DNA from 4 places in the Ahrensia sp. 13_GOM-1096m genome. Region 1 is predicted to be linked to each of the others. Evidence: predicted binding sites of a transcription regulator. Region 1 holds the regulator's gene; each other region holds the start of a gene.

Region 1 (5,515 bases):
ATTTCATATAGGTTCGATGTATGCCAGAGCTTTTCAGCCTGCGCCTTTACCGCCTCCACTAAATGCGGATGGGCATGGCCAAGTACATTAACCGCAACACCGCCGCCAAAATCTAAATATTTTCGGCCGGTTTGATCATACAGCCAAACGCCTTCACCGCGCTCGACCACGATGGGTGCTCTGTTATAAGTATTAAAGAGTGATGACGGCGCATTCATGTTTCTGGCCTAGAAGGTATAAATGAAAATGAAAAATGCCGCCCTCATGAGCGGCAATGACAGATAATGCGAGCTAAACACAGATGTCAATCGCTGCAGCCTGTGGTTAACCTTCAAGAAAATCAAGATTGTGATGCATTTTTGACTCACTTTTCATTGAAGTTGGGGAAAACCGAGAATTCGGATTCGTTAGTGCCTCAGGACTCTTGATCGAGAGTCCAGCACTATTGTAGTTTAAAAAAAACGGCAAGAAAGCCAGATAGTAAACTGTTCCTCATGTATCGAGTACGTCGCAGGTCTAATATCTATGACCGAGCAACGGAGAGGGATTCTATCTATAAACAGGATGGAGACGACCGTGAGTTGGACCGACGAACGCGTAGAAATGCTGAAAAAATTATGGGCAGAAGGTCTGAGCGCAAGCCAGATCGCTGCTAAACTTGGAGGCGTAAGCCGCAATGCGGTGATTGGTAAAGTCCACCGCCTTAAACTTTCAGGGCGAGCTAAATCGACAAAGCCTGCTGCACCGCGCGTGCGCCGCACACCCAATAGTGGTGGCACTTCGCGTCCAGCGTCCTCATCAGCAAGCAGCAGTGGCTCCTCTTCGGGCGGCGGCTCGAGCGTTGGCACATTCACATTGCCGCAACGCACACCGCCATCTGTCACGCACACGATTGGTGCAACCGCGCTAAAACAGGATCACGAAGTTGTCGCCTACAAAGCGCCACACCGTGACACTGATGATGTCGTCGCGCCTATGCCGCTTAAGTTGAAACTCGTTGATATCAACGAAAACACCTGTAAGTGGCCGTTTGGCGATCCACTACAAGGTGAGTTCTATTTCTGTGGACATGGCAATGAAGAAAGTTCTCCTTACTGTAAATATCACAGCAAGCTTGCTTTCCAGCAGCCACAAGATCGGCGCCGTCCGCGCTAAAAGATAGATAAAACAAAAAGGCGGCTTAAAAGCCGCCTTTTTTAATTGTACTCATTCAAGTGTATTATTTCACGGTTTCCAAAGCATAACCTGCCCCGCGAACAGTGCGAATTGGGTCTTTAACGCGGCCAATATTTATCGCCTTGCGAAGACGCCCGATGTGAACATCAACGGTACGATCATCAACATAAATATTATCACCCCAAACACCGTCAAGAAGCTGTACCCGCGAAAATACGCGCCCTGGAGCCAACATAAAAAACTCAAGCAGACGGTATTCAGTTGGACCAAGCTTTAGCTCGCGCTCATTGCGATAAACACGGTGAGCCTCACGATCGAGCTGAATGTCACCAGCTGTTAAACGATCAGCTAGAACCTCCGGCTTCGCGCGGCGTAACATTGCACGCACACGCGCTAACAATTCAGGTGTTGAAAATGGTTTGACGACATAATCATCCGCACCCGTTGAAAGACCGCGAATACGCTCACTTTCCTCGCCGCGTGCGGTCAACATGATGATTGGCATATCTTGGGTTTCGCGGCGTGCACGCAACCGTCGGCAAAGCTCGATACCGCTTACACCCGGCAACATCCAATCAAGCAGCAAAAGGTCAGGTTGACTTTCACGCAGCATATCTTCTGCTTCGTCGCCGCGACTAACAGCTTCAACCTCAAACCCTTCTGCCTCAAGGTTATATTTCAGAAGAATGCTCAATGCTTCTTCGTCTTCAACAACCATTATGCGTGGTTTTGCGCTCATCACATCACCTCGTATCCACCAGCTTAATCTAGGCTGACTTTATGTGTTTTGTCTTCATTTGGACGTGCTGCATCAAGTTTTTGACCCTTGACCATGTAATATGTTGCCTCGGCAATATTTGTTGCATGGTCGCCGATACGCTCGATATTTTTAGCGCAGAACAGGAGATGCGTACATGTTGTAATGTTACGCGGATCTTCCATCATGTAAGTGAGCAATTCACGGAATAGAGACGTGTACATTGCGTCAATTTCTTCGTCGCGCTCAATGATATTATTGACTTCGTCAACCGAACGCGTGCCGTAGCAATCCAAAACCTCTTTGAGCTGCGCTGAGGCAAGTTCGCTCAAATGCTCAATACCGCGCGCAAATTTCACACCGTGTGAATATTCCGAAACAGAGCTGACACGTTTTGCGATACCTTTTGCCATATCGCCAATGCGTTCCAAATCAGACGAAATACGGATATTGGCAAAAACTTCACGCAAATCGTTCGCCATTGGCTGGCGCTGTGCAATTAATAGCACGGCTTTATCATCAATTTCACGCTGGCCTTCATCAAGGCGCATGTCATCTTTGATAACGGCACGTGCAAGGTCTACATCGCCTGTCGTTAGTGCTTTAACTGACTGACCAATCATTTTTTCAGCATGGCCGCCCATCTCCGCAATCTTATGCGTGAGAAACTGCATTTCATCTTCGAACGCTGAAACCGTATGTTGCTTTATCATTTCAATTTCCTAATCAGAACAGATTAAACTTAGCCAAAGCGGCCAGTTATATAATCCTGTGTGCGTTTTTCAGAAGGGTTGGTGAAAATGGTCTCTGTGTCATCAACTTCAACCAAATCGCCTAAGTGGAACATGGCTGTGCGCTGTGAAACACGCGCAGCCTGCTGCATGGAGTGCGTCACGATGACGATTGTATATTGCTCGCGCAATTCGCCGATCAATTCTTCAACAATTGCAGTTGCAATCGGGTCAAGCGCCGAACATGGCTCGTCCATCAAAATGACTTCAGGCTGAACCGCTATTGCGCGTGCAATGCAAAGACGCTGCTGCTGACCGCCGGAAAGGCCTGTACCAGGCTCCAAAAGACGATCTTTCACCTCTTCCCATAGACCTGCACCGCGCAAGCTTTTTTCGACGATAACATCCAAATCAGCTTTTGATTTTGCAAGGCCGTGAATACGCGGACCATAAGTGATGTTTTCGTAAATTGACTTTGGAAATGGGTTTGGTTTTTGGAACACCATACCTACGCGTGCGCGCAATTCCACAACATCAATATTAGGGTCATAAATATCTTCGCCATCAAGCGTTAAAAGACCTTTGACCTTACAAATATCAATCGTATCATTCATGCGGTTAAGGCAACGCAAGTAAGTTGATTTACCACAACCTGAAGGGCCAATAAGCGCAGTCACTTGTCGCTCATAAACTTCCAAGTCAATGCCGTTGATTGCCTGTTTTGCGCCGTAGAAAACTTCAACGCCTTTACCTGCCATTTTAACTTTGGGCGTTTTGCTCTCGTCGTTCATATTTATGATCTCCGACTCTTTTATTACATCGTGTTTCATTGTTTTTCGCCCATTACCAGCGACGCTCAAAGCGTCTGCGTAAGAAGATTGCCGTGATATTCATAACCGCAAGAAATGCCAGCAGTATGATAATTGCGCCTGATGTACGCTCCACAAAAGCGCGTTCTGCTTCGTTCGCCCACATAAAGATTTGAACAGGTAGTGCCGTTGCAGGATCGAGCGGTGTTGCCGGTGCATCCACCACAAAGGCGACCATACCGATCAAAAGCAACGGTGCTGTTTCACCCAAAGCCTGCGCTAGACCAATAATGGTGCCCGTCAAAACGCCGGGCGCAGCAAGCGGTAAAACATGGTGAAAGACCATCTGATTTTTAGAAGCACCAATACCGAGCGCAGCCGCACGAATTGATGGTGGCACTGCTTTTAGTGCAGCGCGCGTGGCGATAATGATCGTTGGGAGGGTCATTAAAGATAGAACGAGGCCACCAACCAGCGATGCCGAGCGCGGCAATCCCGCAAAGTTGATGAAAACAGCCAGTCCAAGCAAACCATAAACAATAGACGGTACAGCCGCCAAATTGTTGATGTTCACTTCGATTATGTCTGTCAGTTTATTTTTTGGTGCAAACTCTTCAAGATAAATAGATGCGGCCACACCAATAGGAAGTGATGTCAAAAGCACGATCAGCATCATATAAGCAGAGCCAATAATCGCGACACCAACGCCTGCTGTTTCTGGCCGGCTGGAGCCGCCATTTGTGAACAGGCCTGTATTAAAGCGGCCTTCCAATGAACCATCGGCTTTTAAGCGATCCATCATCTCAAGTTGATTGTCTTTGATCTTACGGCGACTCTCATCAACCGAAAGGTCAAACTGACCTTTGATCGCAGAGTCGACCTCGCCAGAAGCAAGCACCCAAACATTTTGAGTTTTGTTCATCAAGTCTGGGTCTGACACCAACATGTCGCGAAGCTGAGTGCGTGCACCTTTTGAAATAAGCGCGTCAGCAGCTTTGGTCTGCGCTTTATCTTTCGGGTCAATGCCAAGCTTTTGATAAAGAGCAGCCTCAGCCAATTTAGGATAATTGGCCGTCAACAACTTCATCGGATTTTCATTGCGTTCATTTTTTGGATCAATAACAGTCTCGTCAAACGTTATGTCGAGATTGATCGATGTTTGCAGAAACGCCGTATAGCCTTTTGAAACGACCGTCCACAAAAGCAAGGCTAGAAAAAACAAGCCAAATGCAATCGCTAATTTTCCATAAAGCTGGAAGCGACGCTCAGCAGCATAACGTTGTTTCAAACCAATATCGCGGCGCCTTGGAGCTACAGTATTGTTATCAGTAGGGAATGTATCAGCCATTATTCATACTGCTCGCGGTACTTACGGACGATGTAAAGCGCATAAACGTTCAGCGCCAAGGTGATAAAGAAAAGTGTCAGACCAAGCGCAAAGGCAACAAGCGTTTGCGGTGAGTTAAACTCAAGATCGCCCGTCAACTGACTAACGATTTTAACGGTAACTGTTGTCATCGGTTCGAATGGATTAATCGTCAAACGCGCAGCAACACCTGCGGCCAAAACCACAATCATGGTTTCACCAATCGCACGGGATGCTGTTAAAAGTAGCGCGCCAACAACACCTGGAAGGGCTGCGGGCAAAATCACTTTTCGCACTGTTTCAGATCGCGTTGCACCCAGCCCCAATGAGCCGTCTCGCATAGAGCCTGGAACCTGCGTAATGATGTCATCTGACAATGAAGAAACAAACGGGATCAGCATAATGCCCATCACAAAACCGGCCGTCAAAACCGATTGCGCTTGAATGAAACTACTGCCGCCATCGGATACAATGCCAGAGATTTGCGCTGAAAGGTCTCGCAAGAACGGGCCAACTGTTACAAGAGCGAAGAAACCATAAACGATGGTTGGAATACCCGCCAGCACCTCCAGCAAAGGCTTTGCAACCGAACGAAGCTTCGGACCTGCATATTCAGCCATATAGATAGCGGAGAAAAGACCAACTGGCACCGCCACAAGCATTGCAACAAAAGCGA
Region 2 (5,515 bases), on a different contig from region 1:
TTTGGCAACCCAGTCAATAAAGCGTAACATGTCGGGCGTGATCGGCGGACAATCGAAAACCTGCGTTACTTCACGCAGCTTTGCTGGATCAATCGGTTTGGCATCGGGCAGATCCTCCACCACCAAGCCAGAAACCTGCCGCGGGCCAAGCGGCACCTGTACAATAGATCCAGGTCCGGCAGTTTGGTCAGCGCGCAATGCATAGCTATAAGGGACCGGCGAAGGTGTCGGCACCAAAATACTAATCGTTTTAATTTTATTTATCGAATCGTTCACCATAGGCGTGACCTTGCCGCTAGTTTAGTCTAAACGACAAGTTAGAACCTTCATATAGAAACACAAAGGACAGAAACAATGAAATTCTTTGTAGACACAGCCGATATTGGCGACATCCGCGAATTGAACGCAACTGGCCTTCTCGATGGCGTGACAACTAATCCGTCGCTCATTCTTAAATCTGGTCGCAACATTCTTGAAGTGACTAAAGAAATTTGCGCAGAAGTCGATGGTCCCGTTTCAGCAGAAGTCGCCGCAAGCGATTATGAAACGATCATGAAAGAAGCCGCCGTCTTGTCCAAAATTGCAGACAATATCTGCATCAAGCTGCCGCTCACAATGGACGGATTGAAAGCCTGTAAAGCGCTTACATCTGACGGCTACAAAACAAACGTCACACTTTGCTTTTCTGCAAACCAAGCTTTGCTTGCTGCTAAAGCTGGCGCGACATTCATCTCACCATTTATTGGCCGCCTTGATGACATGGCGATCAACGGCATGGAATTGATCGGCGAAATTCGCACGATCTATGACAATTACGGTTTCTCAACTGAAATTCTTGCGGCCTCTATCCGCACAGTAAATCACGTTAAAGAAGCTGCTCTTATCGGTGCAGACGTTGCAACAATTCCGCCTTCAACATTGAAAGCGCTTGTTAAGCACCCGCTTACAGACAAAGGCCTTGAGCAGTTCACAGCTGACTGGGCAAAAACTGGACAGAATATCGCGGGTTAATTACCGCCTTAAATCTCGGAACTTAAACTAGCTTCGGTCGTTGCATGGATACCCAGCAATAACCGGAGCTTTTTTATGAAAACTTTTCTCATCACGGGCGCATCTTCCGGCATTGGCGCTGCCACCGCACGCCGCGCACGCAATGCAGGTTACCGCGTTGTGCTGGCCGCACGATCAAAATCAAAACTTGAAGAATTAGCAAAAGAGCTTGGCGGACCGGAATATGCCATCGCTGTCGCATGCGATGTGACCCAAGACGGCGATCAAGAAAAGCTCATCAGTACTGCCGTTGAAACTTTCGGCTCTATCGATGTTGTTTTTGCCAATGCAGGTTTTGGCGCAACCGGATCAGGCACAGCTGGCGGTGATCCTGAAAACTGGAAAGACATGATTCTCACCAATATCTATGGCTGCATCATGACCTGCCGCACCGCGCTGGATGAAATCAAAAAGTCAAAGGGCCATTTTATATTAACCTCATCAGTCGCAGGCCGCGTAACGCTAAAAGGCTCAGTTTACGGCGCAACCAAATGGGCGGTCACTGGCTATGGGCGTAATTTGCGCGAAGAAGTCAAAGATGATGGCGTGCGGGTCACATTAATTGAACCTGGCAAAGTGGACACACCATTTTTCGATGATAGTGCGACCGAAGCACTTCACGCCGAAGACATCGCGCAGGCTGTGATGTATGCAGTCTCACAGCCCGAACATGTCAATGTCTCGGAAATATTGGTAATGCCAAACTACGCCAAACAGGACGACTAACCAAAAGGCGAGACAGCTTTTGGGTCATCGCGCAGCGTGATCTCGCAGTGCTTTTGCAATGTCACGGTTAGATCTTGAACATCACCTTCGAGCGCCGATGTATCAATTGGCTGCCCGATTGTCATCTCAAAGGTTTTACCCTTTTTGTTGAGCAACTCATGGAAAATGGTCATGTCGCGCAGCTCCGTATTACGGTGCGCTAAAAGATAGAATAGCCCTGAATTGCGCGCCTTCATATTCATCGGAATAATCGGCACTTTATAGCGTTTGGCCATTTGCAAAGCTGTCGCCATCCAAGGCCGTTCGGTCAGCCCATTTCTAGTCCAATAAGCAATACGGCCAGACGGAAACAGCATGATCGCGCGTTCGTCTTTAAAGGCATTATTGGTTTGCACCAATGTCTGGCGACTTTTCGCCATCGACTTTTGGTCTGCACGCCATTCCACCGGAATGATAATTTCAGAAAGCCGCTGATTGACCCTGATCGCATCGCGATTGGCAAAAAACACCAAATCATCGCGCTTGTTTTTAATCATGTCATAAACGGCAATACCATCAGCAATACCGGTTGGATGGTTCGACACAAGAATGAAACCACCCTTTTCAGGGATGTTTTCGATGCCTTGAACCGGCACATCAAGCGTCAAAAGCTGGCTAACATATTCAAAGCACTCAAGCCCGCTCATGCCCTGCACTTCGTCAGCCATCTTCACAGCCTGCTTATAGTGCAAAACACCATGCAGCGGCTTTTTGATAACAGGCCAAATCCAATGTTTAATCAGTGTATGTCCGCGCTCATTGATCAATTGATCAACGATGTGCAAATCCTCGTGGCGCGCCACGCCCGCGCTACGCTGCGCAAGCATATCGAAAAAAGCCACTGTGGTCTGATTGTCCATAGCCATGTGTTCCGGTTGGCATATGGTCCCCTATCGCTAATTAATGTCACAACCTTATGACACAAGCGCATAGGCCGTAAAACCACCTTGCGTCAATGCATGCGCAAGGCGGTTTCAAATTTTGCTACGAGGCGTGTTATTTTTAGCTGCCATGGCCAGCAACGCCTTGATAAGCAGCATTGCCCCACACTTTTTTAACCGTTTCGTCGCGCCCGCACGCTGCGCGGTACTTCTTATAAGCATCAGCCCGTTTGATAAGGCCAAAGCGCGTCAGCTGATTTTCTTGGCTACGATAATAGTTCTGGTGGAAGTCTTCAGCAGCCGTAAAATTTGGTGCGCCCTTTACAGGTACAGGTAGTTTTTTACCAAGCTGGGCTGATGCATCGGCAAGTGCTGCTTCTGCGGCAGCTTTTTCCTCAGGCGTTGAGGCAAAAAGCGCTGGCGCATAAGTCATACCGCGGTCGCAGAACTGCCCGCCACCATCGGTTGGATCAATCGTGCGCAAAAAAGTCGTCACCAGCGTTTTATAGTCCGTGACATCGGAATCATAATCGATTTTGACAACTTCATAGTGACCCGCATGGCTTTTATAAGTTGGGTTGGGGCTTGTGCCACCAGCAAAACCGGATGTGGTTGCTGTTACGCCTTTAACCTTGTCAAAATCAGATTCAACACACCAGAAACATCCACCCGCAACAACCACTGTTTTGGTTTCAGCAGTGGCAGTTGTCGCTGCACCCGCCGCAAATATTGCGCCAAGTAAACCAGCTTTCAATGTGGATTTGAGCATGCGTAGACTCCATTTAAATTTCATATCTAACAATCTAACGCACAGATTATGCCTAAAGTTTCGAAGCGCAATTAAACTTGGCTTCAAACAAACGTGATCAAGGCATGGCACAAACGACCATAACAAAAAGCCCGCAGCTTTCGGCCACGGGCTTTCAAAAATATAGACTGTGACCGGTGCTTATACGCGCCGCTCAACCATCATCTTTTTAACTTCAGCAATGGCTTTCGCAGGGTTTAGACCCTTTGGACATGATTGCGCACAGTTCATGATCGTGTGGCAACGATACAAACGGAACGGGTCTTCCAGATCGTCCAAACGCTCACCTGTTGCTTCATCGCGCGAATCAATCAACCAGCGATAGGCTTGTAGCAAGACCGCAGGGCCGAGGTAACGATCGCCATTCCACCAATAGGATGGGCAAGACGTTGAACAACACGCACACAGAATACACTCATAAAGACCATCCAGTTTCTGGCGGTCCTCATGGCTCTGTTTCCATTCTTTTTCAGGCGCTGGCGTCGTTGTTTTAAGCCAAGGCTCAATCGAGCGGTGCTGCGCGTAAAAATTCGTCAAATCAGGCACAAGGTCTTTAACCACAGGCAGATGCGGCAGCGGATAGACTTTCACCGTGCCCTTGACCTCGTCCATACCTTTGGTACAGGCCAGCGTGTTGGTGCCGTCAATGTTCATCGCACATGAACCGCAAATGCCTTCGCGGCATGAACGGCGCAATGTCAACGTCGGATCGATTTTGTTTTTGATGTACAAAAGACCATCAAGAACCATCGGGCCGCAATCATCCATATCAATATGATAGGTGTCGATTGTCGGATTGGCATCATCATCTGGCGACCAGCGGTAAATGCGGAATTCACGAATATTCTTCGCACCTTCCGGCTTTGGCCAGCTTTTGCCTTCAGACATGGTCGAGTTTTTTGGGAGTGTTAATTCAGCCATTTTATTTCCTCAATACACCCGTGCTTTCGGCGCGATTTTTGCCAGATCGATACCCGGCTGCAAAAGCTCTGTGTGTACGCCGCGATATTTAAGCGTCACTTCTCCGGCATCCGAAACCCAGCTCAGCGTATGCTTGCGCCAGTTTTCATCATCACGGCCGCCATAAGGACCATCCACATAATCTTCACGTGCATGGCTACCACGGCTCTCTTTACGGGCTTCCGCGCCATAAACAGTTGTGATCGCATTGGCCATCAAGTTTTCAAGCTCTAATGTTTCCACCAGATCAGAATTCCAGATCATCGAGCGGTCGGTGACTTTCAAATCGCTAAGTTGTTTGTAAGCATCGTCCATCCGGCGACAACCGCTTTCAAGCGTTTCTTGCGTGCGGAATACGGCAGCATCTTCCTGCATGATTTTCTGCATAGTCAGGCGCAATTCAGCCGTTGGCGTGCCACCATCAGCATGACGCAGACGGTCAAAGCGCTCCATGATCTTATCGCAAGATTTCTCATTGATATCAGGGATCGCGCTTTCGCGGTCAATCACTTCACCCGCACGAATAGCCGCTGCACGGCCAAACACCACAAGGTCGATCAGTGAGTTAGAGCCCAAACGGTTCGCACCATGCACAGATGCACAGCCAGCTTCGCCCACAGCCATCAAGCCCGGTGTTACACGGTCCGGCTCGTCAGCGGTTGGGTTCAAAACTTCGCCCCAATAATTGGTCGGAATACCGCCCATATTATAATGAACTGTCGGCAGAACCGGAATCGGCTCTTTGGTAACATCCACGCCAGCGAAAATTTTCGCTGATTCAGAAATACCCGGCAAACGTTCGTTCAAGACCGCAGGATCCAAATGGTCCAGATGCAGGAAGATATGGTCTTTATCTTTGCCAACACCGCGCCCTTCGCGAATTTCCATCGTCATACAGCGTGAGACAACATCGCGGGATGCCAAGTCTTTTGCCGATGGCGCATAACGCTCCATAAAGCGCTCGCCTTCGGAGTTAACGAGATAACCGCCTTCGCCGCGCGCACCTTCCGTAATCAGGCAGCCTGCGCCATAAATTCCGGTTGGGTGAAAC
Region 3 (5,515 bases), on a different contig from region 1:
GCCTTATTCAATCTCCAAAGGCGCGGTCAATCAGCTAACAAAAGTCATGGCGCTTTCGCTTGCACCCCATGGCATCAGGGTAAACGCCGTTGGGCCAGGTTCAATCATGACCAAGATGCTTTCATCGGTAAACAATGATCCAGAAGCGCGCGGCCGCATCTTATCGCGCACGCCTTTGGGCCGTATCGGCAAAGCGTCAGAAGTCGCTTCTGTGGTCGCATTTTTAGCCTCAAACGAGGCATCCTATATGACCGGCGAAATTGTGCATGTGGACGGCGGACGCATGGCGCTCAACTATACCGTGCCAATTCCCGATGATGATGCCGCCGCAGATGACGACGAAGATTAAAAATATTTCCCAACCCTCCTGACATGATGTTGTCAGGAGCCCTGTGCCAATGTGCGTTCATCATCAACCAAAAAGGAAATGAACATGAGCGCCCCAACTGACACAAAGAGTAAATCTGGCGAAGCTTGCTGGTTTGAAATCCCATCCACGGATTTAGACCGCAGCCAGAAATTTTATGAAGCTGTTCTCGGCATTAAAATGCTCAAGACAGAGAAAAGCGACGATCAACCAAACGATGTTGTTTGGTTCAAAAGCTTTGATTCAGAAGGCGTATTTGGTCATATTTACCCAGGAAAACCTGCCAAAGAAGGCGAAGGCAACACAATCCATTTAACCAGCGTAGACACATTGGAAGATGCAATGCCGCGCGTTGAAAAAGCTGGCGGCAAAGTCGTCTCACCCATCATCCCAATTCCGGCAGGCCGGTTCGTGTACATCACAGATCCAGACGGTAATTCTATCGGCCTGTTCAATTTGAATTAAGGGAGTACTGACATGCGCCGCGCAGATCGCCTATTTCAAATCGTACAGCACCTGCGCGGTGGCAGGCTTGTCACTGCTGCCAAACTAGCGAACCGATTGGAAGTTTCCGAACGCACAATCTACCGCGATATTGCCGACCTGCAATCAACTGGCGTGCCAATCGATGGCGAGGCAGGCGTTGGCTATATTATGCGCGAAGGTTTTGACCTGCCGCCGCTAATGTTTACGCGCGATGAAGTCGTGGCGCTTGTCGCGGGCGCACGCATGACCAGAGCTTGGGGCGGCGCGGCGATGGCGCGTGCAGCAGAAGAAGCCCTCATTAAAATTGAATCTGTGCTGCCAATAGACCGCCGCAACAATTTGAACGCCGTCGAAATTCATGCGCCGACACACCGTATGAAGCAAAATGATCGCGAGATGATTGACGCGCTGGAAAGAGCCGCCGACAAGCGGCAACGCATCCAAATTATTTATACTGATGCAAATAATCAGGAGACAACCCGTCCCGTGCGCCCTCTTGGGCTTTGGTTTTGGGGTGGCGGCTGGACATTTGTTGGTTGGTGCGAATTGCGCGAGGATTTTCGTATGTTTCGCATCGACAGAATTTCAAAGTTTATCGACACCGGAAGCATATTCAAAGTAGAGCGCGGCAAAACGCTGCGCGACTTTTATAGCAAGATGGAAGCATGCGGCGATATTCCGCCAGATCAAGGAAAGCTTTAGACAACAAAAAAGCCGGGCGTTTATCCACCCGGCTTTTAAATATTCTATACTGACAATTTAGTCTTCTGATGAATCGTCGTCGCTGGATTTTAGCGCGTTCAGTTTTGCAAAAACTGTATCGACATCAATCTCATCTTCTTCTGGCTTCGCAGGTTTGTAGTTGCGAGATTCATCCTCAAGCGCCATGCCTTCGGTTTGTGACGCAGGCAACAATGCATCACCAGCAACTTCAACATCGAGTTCCGCTGGACGGTTTTTAGCAGCTTTGTTGACTTCAAAATCAAGATCGATCTGCGATGAAAGACCAAGAGCAACCGGATCAATCGGCTGAAGGTTTGATGAGTTCCAATGCGTGCGCTCACGAATTTGCTGGATCGTATTCTTGGTTGTACCAACAAGACGAGAAATCTGTGAGTCTTTCAATTCTGGGTGGTTACGAACCAGCCACAAAATTGCATTTGGACGGTCCTGACGTTTTGAAACCGGCGTATAACGCGGGCCTTTTTTCTTGAGCACAGGAACGCGCACTTTCGATTCCTGCATTTTCAAAACGTGGTCAGGATTTTCTTCTGCCCGAGCAATCTCATCACGCGTCAACTGGCCGGTATTGATAGGATCAAGACCTTTAATGCCCTGCGCTGATTCGCCATCGGCAATCGCTTTGACTTCAAGCGGGTGCAACGTACAGAACGTCGCAATCTGATTGAACGTCAGTGCAGTGTTATCGACCAACCATACGGCTGTCGCTTTTGGCATTAGCAAAGTTGCCATGAGATATACCTTTCCTGTTCGTCCGCGCCGGTGCCGCGGGCGTGGTTCAAACCACTAATGTCCGGAATATGCCTTCCGCATATCAAAACCGCGCGCCAAGCGCAACCAATTTACGCATTTGTGGACCGTCATCAAACTGTCATTGGAGTGTCATGCAACATTCACCGATATGCGGCAGAGCCTTGGCAACAATGAGGGCTAGGAGATAAACATGCCAAAACTAGGAAAATTATTAAGCAGCGTTGCCATTATTGCGGTCGCAAGCGCCGCCGCAACAACTGTTAATGCTGAAGAAACGAGCGCAAAAGTTTTTAACCGCATCGCTTCATTTCCGGTAAACACGAATATTCCTGAGAATATGGAACAGACGTCTGAAAGCTCTGCCGAGATTATCGATGTGAGCGAAGACGGCATGATGCTTGTTTATTCCGATAGTCCTCTAGGCGGCATTGGCATGGTTGATATTGCCGACCCTAAAGCGCCAAAGCCAGCAGGTTTTATTGCCACCGATGGCGAGCCAACATCTGTTGCTGTTCAAGGCGGCAACGCACTTGTCGCGGTCAATACATCTGAGAGCTTCACGCAGCCAAGCGGCAAATTATTAAGCATCAATCTTGCCGATCAATCGATCGCGCAAAGCTGCGATCTTGGCGGACAGCCAGATTCAGTTGCCATATCGCCAGATGGTTCTTTGATCGCCGTTGCGATTGAAAACGAGCGCGACGAAGATTTGAACGATGGCGTTATTCCGCAAATGCCAGCGGGTTTCGTTTTGACGTATAAATTGAACAATGGCGCGGTCGATTGCGACAGCAAAGTCATGGCCGATATGACCGGTTTGGCAGAAATTGCACCGACCGATCCTGAACCAGAATTTGTAACCATCAATGACGCCAATGAAGTGGCAGTCACATTGCAGGAGAATAACCATGTGGTGGTATTCAATGGATCTACCGGCGACATCATTTCCCACTTTTCAGCGGGCACTGTCGACCTTGAAAACGTGGACACAAACGAAGAAGGCGCGCTGACTTTCGACGGCACATTAAAAGATGTTCCCCGTGAGCCAGATGCAATGAAATGGCTTGATAATAATCGCCTCGTTATGGCCAATGAAGGCGACTATAAAGGCGGCTCGCGCGGCTTCACAATCATGAGCAAAACGGGCGAAATTCTTTTCGACAGCGGCCTTTCGTTCGAATATGAAGTTGCGATGGCTGGCCATTATCCTGAAAAACGCTCAGGCAATAAGGGTGCAGAACCAGAAGGTTTGGAAGTCGGAACATTTGACGGCCAGCAATATATTTTCATTCTGTCTGAACGCGGATCAATTGTCGGCGCATACAAAGATATGGGCGAAGGCAAAGATCCTGAATTGGCGCAGCTTTTGCCAACGGCGCTTGCACCAGAAGGCGCTGTCGCGATCAAAGGTCGCAATCTTTTGGCCATCGCCAATGAAGCAGATTTAATCGAAGATGGCGGCGTGCGCAGCCATGTCACACTGTATGAATATGCTAAAGGCGAAGCATCCTATCCGATGATTGTGTCGGGCATGGATGATGCAGGCAGACCAATCGGTTGGGGCGCTCTATCAGGCCTAACCGCTGACCTTGAAAAACCTGGCATTTTATACGCAGTCAATGACAGCTTCTATGCGATGCAGCCGACAATTTTCACAATTGATGCCAATCAGAAACCGGCAAAAATTACCAAAGCAACGCGTGTCACGCGCGGTGGTGCAAATGCTCAATTGCTTGATTTAGAAGGCATCACAACAGACGGTGAAGGCGGTTTCTGGCTCGCATCAGAAGGACGCACTGACCGTATGATCCCGCACGGTCTTTACCATGTAAACGCTGATGGCGAGATTAAAGAACAAGTTGCGTTCCCGCCTGAATTGCTGGCTGTGGAAAAGCGTTTTGGCGCAGAAGGCGTGACCAAAATTGGCGACACATTATGGGTGGCTATCCAGCGCGAATGGCAGGACGACAAAGCCGGTTTTGTTAAGTTGGCAGCCTATAACACTGCCGATAAAACATGGGGCGCTGTCAGCTATCCGCTGGATGAAAAAGGCGCTGGCTGGGTTGGCCTTTCTGAGATCACAGCATTTGGCGATCGCGTTTATATCGTCGAGCGTGACAACCAAATCGGCGAAGCTGCTAAACTCAAGAAGCTCTACAGCGTTTCTATTGATCAGCTAAAACCAGCCAAACTTGGCGAAGAACTTCCTGTTATGGAAAAGACATTGGTACGTGACTTCCTGCCCGATCTTAAATCAACAGGCGGTTATGTCGTCGACAAGATTGAAGGTTTTGCAATCGACAAAAATGGCAACGCATTTGCAGTGACCGACAATGACGGCATCGATGATTCCAATGGCGAAACATTGTTCCTTAATTTAGGCCCACTGGAAGTTTCCACAAACTGATTACACCATACCAACTTAAAGGCGGGGCTTATGCTCCGCCTTTTATGATAGGTCTATGTAACGTCCAAAACGATTTTACCGATATGCGATCCTTCTTCCATTCGGTCATGGGCGCGCCACGCTTCTGCCAGCGGGAAAATCATATCCATCACGGGTGCAATCTGGCCGTTTTCAATCAAAGGCCACACATGTTCTTCAAGTTGCTTGGCAAGCAAGGCTTTAACCTCAAGCGGACGAGCACGCAAAGTTGAACCCGTATGGGTCAATCTCTTCATCATCAGTTTTGAGAAGTCGGCTTCTGTTTTAGCACCGCTTAAAAATGCGATTTGAACAATGCGGCCATCCATAGCAGCACAAGAATAGTTGCGGTTGATGTAGCCGCCGCCAACCATGTCCAAAATAACATCGGCACCGCGTCCGTCCGTTACCTGTTTGACGACAGACACAAAATCTTCGTCGCGGTATACAATAACATGATCAGCACCAAGTTTTTTGCATGCTTCTGCTTTTTCAACCGAGCCAACAGTCGTGATGACGATCGCGCCAATCGCTTTGGCCAGTTGGATAGCGGTCGTGCCGATGCCAGAAGTTCCACCATGCACAAGAAAGACCTCACCTTTGCGCAAACCGCCACGCTCAAAAACATTGTGCCAAACGGTAAAGAAGGTTTCAGGCAGAGCAGCGGCCTGCGTCATTGTTAAACCCGCAGGCACAGGCAAAACGCTCCCCTCATCCACGCTGACATATTGAGCATAGCCGCC
Region 4 (5,515 bases), 220 kb from region 1:
ATATCATTAAGCCCGATGGAAACCGCGCTGTTGGAACACAACTTGGGCAAAACGGCGCTGTTTATCCTGTGCTCACAAAAGGTGATACTTTCCGTGGTGAAGCTGTTATTCTGGGCACACCATATTACACGATCTATCAGCCGATTTTCTCGCCCGACAATAAAACAATCGGTATTATTTATGCCGGTGTGCGTTCCGAGGTCATTAATGCTCAGGCCATTGATATGGTTTGGACAGTCGGCATAAGTGCAATTATCGTACTCGGTGTTGCCGCTGTCATTATGGCGCTGTTTTCTTCTGCGATACTTGGTCCAATTCCTCAGCTTGCAAATACAGCACGTAAGCTTGCCGAAGGCGATTTTGATGCGGAAATTCCATATCTTGAAAACCGCAACGAATTAGGTGGACTTGCTCAATCACTGGAAGTGTTCCGTCAAAGCGCGATTGAGAAACAAGCAATTGAGCAACAGTCGACAGAAGCGCGTATGGCGACAGACAATGAACGCCAGCAAAACGAAGCGGCTAAATTGAAACAAGAAGGCGAAATTAAAGTAGCCGTCGAAGAAATTGGGGCCGCTCTTAGCCGTCTTAGCCAAGGTGATTTATCCGTCAATATTACTGGACCATTTAATGAAGGTCTCGAGAAACTGCGTATAGATTTCAATCAAGCTGTACAGCGTATGTCAGCAACGATGACAGAGCTGCGCAATGAAGCTTTCGAAATTAAATCAAGCACTGAAGAAATGCGTACCTCTACGGATGATCTAGCACGCCGTACCGAACATCAAGCATCGTCTTTGGAGCAGACATCAGCGGCACTGGAAGAAATTACAGCAACAGTGCGCAATGCCTCAGAGCGTGCGGAAGAAGCTTCTAAAATGGCGACTGAGGCAGAGGGCAGCACGATCAATTCACGTAAAGTTGTCGCCAATGCTGTCGATGCAATGTCACGGATTAAAACGGCTTCCGGTGAGATTTCAAAAATCATCAATGTTATTGATGAGATCGCTTTCCAGACAAATCTTCTTGCGCTTAACGCCGGTGTTGAAGCTGCGCGTGCTGGAGAGGCGGGCAAAGGCTTTGCCGTTGTTGCGCAGGAAGTTCGAGAGCTTGCACAACGTTCGGCAACAGCTGCCAAAGATATTAAAGCACTGATCACAAAATCAGGTGAAGAAGTTGAAGGTGGCGTTCGTCTTGTGAATGAGACAGGCGAAGCGCTCAAAGGCATCTCCGATCATGTTCATAATATCAATGATCAGATGCATTCCATTGCATCATCATCACGCGAGCAAACCATTGGTTTGGGTGAGATCAACACCGCGATGATGCAAATGGATAGCGTGACCCAGCAGAATGCCGCAATGGTAGAAGAAGCAACCGCCGTGATGCACACCCTTGCATCGGGATCAGAAAAGCTTGCTGATCTGATCGCGCAGTTTAAGCTCGTTGAAAACGGCGCGCTCGGAACACATCAACGCGCCGCTTAAACAAGTTTTACTTTGAAATTAAACGCCCGTGTCGGTTATCCGGTGCGGGCGTTTTTATATTTCTCTCACTCTATCTAATTGCTTTCCTTTCATGGGATTTTGTGTTGATATTGCTTCAATGCCAATAGGTAATTTTTACCACTAGAACCCTGCGTTTATTTGCGCCGTGTTCTATTCGGCATTCATCATTTGATAGGATGAATCACGATGCTAAGAATTTTGTTCTGGTTTGTGTTTTATGTTTCTGCAGGGACAGCAACCGCGCAAGAAAGCCCCTCTTCTAAGTGTGACCCTGTGCAAAACTCAGTTGAAAAACTGGTTTGCGATAATCCTGAGCTAACCAAACTCGATCATTTGGTGGCGGCACGTTTTACTGATGCTCTTGACGTTACAAAGAGCTTAGATGCAGGCGCTAAAGATGCGGAACAGGAACTTGAAGCCCATCAGCAGAGCTGGATAAGTGGTCGTGATGATTGCTTGAAATCTGACGATCCGAAAAGCTGTATCTTATCGAGCTATGAACGCCGTGAAGCTGAGCTTGTCGCACTATATATGTTGGAAGAGCCAACGGCAGTCGCCACTTGGCAATGTGGAGATTCTCCGGCCAATGAGTTGGTGACTTCCTTTTTCGAGACGGAGTCGTCAGGGGTTCGTATAGAGCGCGGTGGCAACATATCTTTTGGCTGGCTTGCAATTACTGCTTCCGGTTCACGCTATGACGGTGATTTTGGGGAATCCATTTGGATGAAAGGTGATGAAGCGCAATACTGGACGCCTGAACCAGATAGCGTAGAACTGAATTGCATTGTCATCAGTCAGTAAATGCGCGGCCTCTTTAGTCATTGGCAATCATGAGTGATACGCGGTCAGCTGCAAAACGCGTTTTCGAGTATTGAATAGGATTGCCATCTGTATCTGAATTGATGGCTTGCGTTACAAGCACAATAGCACCCGGCGAAAGCTGCAAGTATTCAGTGTCTTTCATCGTGGCGTGATGGGCTTCAATTTCCGTCGACTGGCGCAAATAGTCATCAACACCGCAATGCGCCAGAGCTTTCGTTATCGAGCCGGTGGTTTGATATGCTGCGCCAATATCAGGAAAGCGCTGCGCACAAAACCACGAGGTTGAACGGGAAACGGGCATTCCGTCAGCTTCGCTTAATGCATCCAAACAGATCACATTTGAACCTGCTGTAATTTGGAGTGCAGATGCGATTTCCGGCGTTGCGATTTCAGTCGAAAGGTTCAGCAGCTTTCCGCGTGTTGTCTGTGCCTGCTTACCAATACCATCTGAAAACCGTGTTCTTTTGCCGATAGGATAACTGATACGCTTTTGGCGGCGCACAAAAGTGCCTTGCCCTTGGCGGCTTTCAACGATGCCTTCTTTTGCCAACGCATTTAAAGCAGCTCGTACCGTGTGGCGATTGACATCAAATCGCTTTGCCAGCGTTAATTCTGAGGGCAGACGGCTATCCTTGAGAGCTAGATTTGTCGCAATCTCATTGCGCAGCTCATCAGCAATCTGCCGCCATATCGCAATACCCGAGCGGCGTTCGAGTGCTTTTACATTCATAATCGTTGCCTCAACATCAGCGCAATTTCATCATGGTGTCATATGGTCGTCATGTAGTCCCGATAAATCACTTGTCACATGTTTAGTTGTCTATAACAATAGACAAATTTAAATGAGGCAGTTTATGAGTGATACAAAAGACAGTCGGCGCAATCGTATGGCGGTTTTGGCAATGTCTGACACGGCCACATTGGTGGAGTTTTGGATAACGCTGGGCGTTGATCCTGAGTTTACAATGCCGCGTGCTCCACAAACGGGCATTATCGGCTTGCGTGGTCGCATTGGCGGCGGCGGCGATGCCTTCAATTTTGGTGAAGCGACGGTTACGCGGGCAACAGTAAAATTGGCATCCGGTTTTGTTGGGCATGCTTATGCGCTTGGCCGCGATCACACCAAAGCAAAACTATCAGCAATAATCGATGCGCTTGCACTGGACGAAACTTGGTCCGCACGCATTGAAAATGAAATCATTACCCCGTTGCAAAATCGAATTAAGGCCCGCGATCAAAAACGCGCAGGTGAAACAGCGGCTACAAAAGTTGATTTCTTTACTATGGTTCGCGGAGAAGATTGATGCAGATAAATGAAAAAGCAATGGCGGCGAGCGCGTTGGAAGGTGGCTTTGCTGACCCGGTTTTCGACTCTCAAAATGTTTTTAATGCCGTGATGAATGCGATGGCCCGTCCAGGGACGGTAAGCTCGCTGCCAGCACTGGCCAGTGCGCCGGAGCCGGTTTTTGATACTGCAGCGGCAATTATTGCGGCGCTTTGCGATGCTGATACGCTTTTGTGGTTGGATGAGGTCTCATCACAAAACAGCGCTCTTCGAGACTGGGTTACATTTCAGACAGCTGCGCCGCTGACGACACAAAAATCCGATGCGCAATTCGCGCTTTTGACTGATAAAAAAATGCCGTTGGATATAGCGCAATTTGCACAAGGCTCACAAGAATATCCTGACCGCTCTTGCACGCTCATCATTCAGGTTGACGATATTTCAAACGCCGCAGGATTAAGCCTCTCCGGTCCCGGTATCAAAGATACCGCTGATCTTCATGTGCAAGGTTTGCCGGAGCTGTTTCTGGATCAGTGGCGACAAAACAAATCACGTTTTCCATGCGGTGTTGATGTCATTTTGGTCAGCGCTTCATCGCTTGTCTGTTTGCCGCGCACGACAAATATCTCACAGGGAGTTATCTGATGTATGTTGCTGTAAAAGGCGGCGAGACCGCTATTAATAACGCGCATAAACTGCTTGCAGATAGGCGTCGCGGCGACCGCGATATTGACGCATTGTCGCTGGCTCAAATCAAAGAGCAGCTTGCTCTTGCCGTGGACCGTGTCATGGCAGAAGGTTCATTATATGACCGCGATCTTGCTGCGCTTTCAATAAAGCAATCGCGCGGTGATATGATTGAAGCGATATTTTTGCTTCGCGCTTACCGCACCACCTTGCCGCGCTTTGGTTATTCGCAGCCAATAAATACCGGTGAAATGAAGATCGAACGCCGCATCTCTGCGACATATAAAGATCTGCCCGGCGGCCAAATGCTTGGGCCAACTTTTGATTATACGCATCGTCTGCTTGATCCTGATTTAGCACAAGATGAAGCCACAGATGAGCCTGTCACGCGCAAGCCAGATATCGGTCGCACGCAACGTGTGTCAGAAATTTTGGCGAATGAAGGGCTTATCGAAGCTGATGGGAAAAATGGCCATGGCGCAGAAGAGCCGGGCGATATTACCCGCACACCGACAGAATTTCCGATGAGCCGTGATGAGCGTTTACAATCATTGTCGCGCGGCGATGAGGGGTTCTTACTGTCTCTCGCCTATTCAACACAACGTGGTTATGCCCGCTCGCACCCCTTTGTCGGCGAAATTCGTATAGGCGAAGTCGACGTTGAAATTGAGGTGCCGGAATTAGGGTTCTCTGTTCCGATTGGCCGCGTGAAAGTCACCGAATGTCAAATGGTCAATCAATTCCAAGGCTCGGCAAAAGTGCCTCCTCAATTTACCCGCGGCTATGGTCTTGTGTTCGGGCAGTTGGAGCGAAAAGCAATGGCAATGTCGCTGTGCGATCGAGCGCTGCGCGCGCGTGAATTGGGAGAAGATATAGTTGCGCCAGCGCAAGACGAAGAGTTCGTGATCGCTCATTCAGATAATGTGCAAGCAACGGGCTTCGTGGAACATTTGAAACTGCCTCATTACGTGGATTTCCAAGCTGAACTTGGCATCGTGCGCCAGATGCGCCGCGAATATGCTGAGACGAGTGATGCTGTTTCCAGCATGATCAAGGAGGCAGCAGAATGAGTATTCAAGCTGATTATAACTTCGCTTATCTCGACGAACAAACCAAACGAATGATCCGCCGTGCGATACTAAAAGCAATTGCGATACCGGGTTATCAAGTTCCGTTCTCAAGCCGTGAAATGCCAATGCCTTATGGATGGGGC

The links. The regulator PhoB, encoded in region 1, activates phosphate uptake and scavenging genes when phosphate is short. The targets are predictions, from matches to a motif close to TGTCATNNANCTGTCAT.
Region 2: N530_RS0111135 (1-acyl-sn-glycerol-3-phosphate acyltransferase) is a predicted target of PhoB. The motif match lies at 2,721-2,737, and genes of this name have one in related genera.
Region 3: N530_RS0109975 (esterase-like activity of phytase family protein) is a predicted target of PhoB. The motif match lies at 2,453-2,469, and genes of this name have one in related genera.
Region 4: phnF (phosphonate metabolism transcriptional regulator PhnF) is a predicted target of PhoB. The motif match lies at 3,097-3,113, and genes of this name have one in related genera.

What each region holds. Positions count from the first base shown of each region.
Region 1 is NZ_JIAX01000006.1:308,164-313,678, reverse strand. It holds gene N530_RS0101875 (aspartate aminotransferase family protein) at 1-218, opposite strand, end outside; gene N530_RS0101870 (GcrA family cell cycle regulator) at 577-1,155, shown strand; gene phoB (phosphate regulon transcriptional regulator PhoB) at 1,220-1,915, opposite strand; gene phoU (phosphate signaling complex protein PhoU) at 1,939-2,646, opposite strand; gene pstB (phosphate ABC transporter ATP-binding protein PstB) at 2,676-3,455, opposite strand; gene pstA (phosphate ABC transporter permease PstA) at 3,508-4,821, opposite strand; gene pstC (phosphate ABC transporter permease subunit PstC) at 4,821-5,515, opposite strand, start outside.
Region 2 is NZ_JIAX01000013.1:42,580-48,094, reverse strand. It holds gene N530_RS0111150 (primosomal protein N') at 1-279, opposite strand, end outside; gene fsa (fructose-6-phosphate aldolase) at 355-1,011, shown strand; gene N530_RS0111140 (SDR family oxidoreductase) at 1,087-1,776, shown strand; gene N530_RS0111135 (1-acyl-sn-glycerol-3-phosphate acyltransferase) at 1,773-2,675, opposite strand; gene msrA (peptide-methionine (S)-S-oxide reductase MsrA) at 2,818-3,465, opposite strand; gene N530_RS0111125 (succinate dehydrogenase iron-sulfur subunit) at 3,646-4,425, opposite strand; gene sdhA (succinate dehydrogenase flavoprotein subunit) at 4,435-5,515, opposite strand, start outside.
Region 3 is NZ_JIAX01000012.1:128,901-134,415, reverse strand. It holds gene N530_RS0109995 (SDR family NAD(P)-dependent oxidoreductase) at 1-349, shown strand, start outside; gene N530_RS0109990 (VOC family protein) at 434-832, shown strand; gene N530_RS0109985 (YafY family protein) at 845-1,555, shown strand; gene N530_RS0109980 (DUF1013 domain-containing protein) at 1,613-2,326, opposite strand; gene N530_RS0109975 (esterase-like activity of phytase family protein) at 2,538-4,754, shown strand; gene N530_RS0109970 (NAD(P)H-quinone oxidoreductase) at 4,808-5,515, opposite strand, start outside.
Region 4 is NZ_JIAX01000006.1:524,057-529,571, forward strand. It holds gene N530_RS0102915 (methyl-accepting chemotaxis protein) at 1-1,487, shown strand, start outside; gene N530_RS17325 (MliC family protein) at 1,695-2,309, shown strand; gene phnF (phosphonate metabolism transcriptional regulator PhnF) at 2,323-3,060, opposite strand; gene phnG (phosphonate C-P lyase system protein PhnG) at 3,185-3,634, shown strand; gene phnH (phosphonate C-P lyase system protein PhnH) at 3,634-4,260, shown strand; gene N530_RS0102940 (carbon-phosphorus lyase complex subunit PhnI) at 4,260-5,372, shown strand; gene N530_RS0102945 (alpha-D-ribose 1-methylphosphonate 5-phosphate C-P-lyase PhnJ) at 5,369-5,515, shown strand, end outside.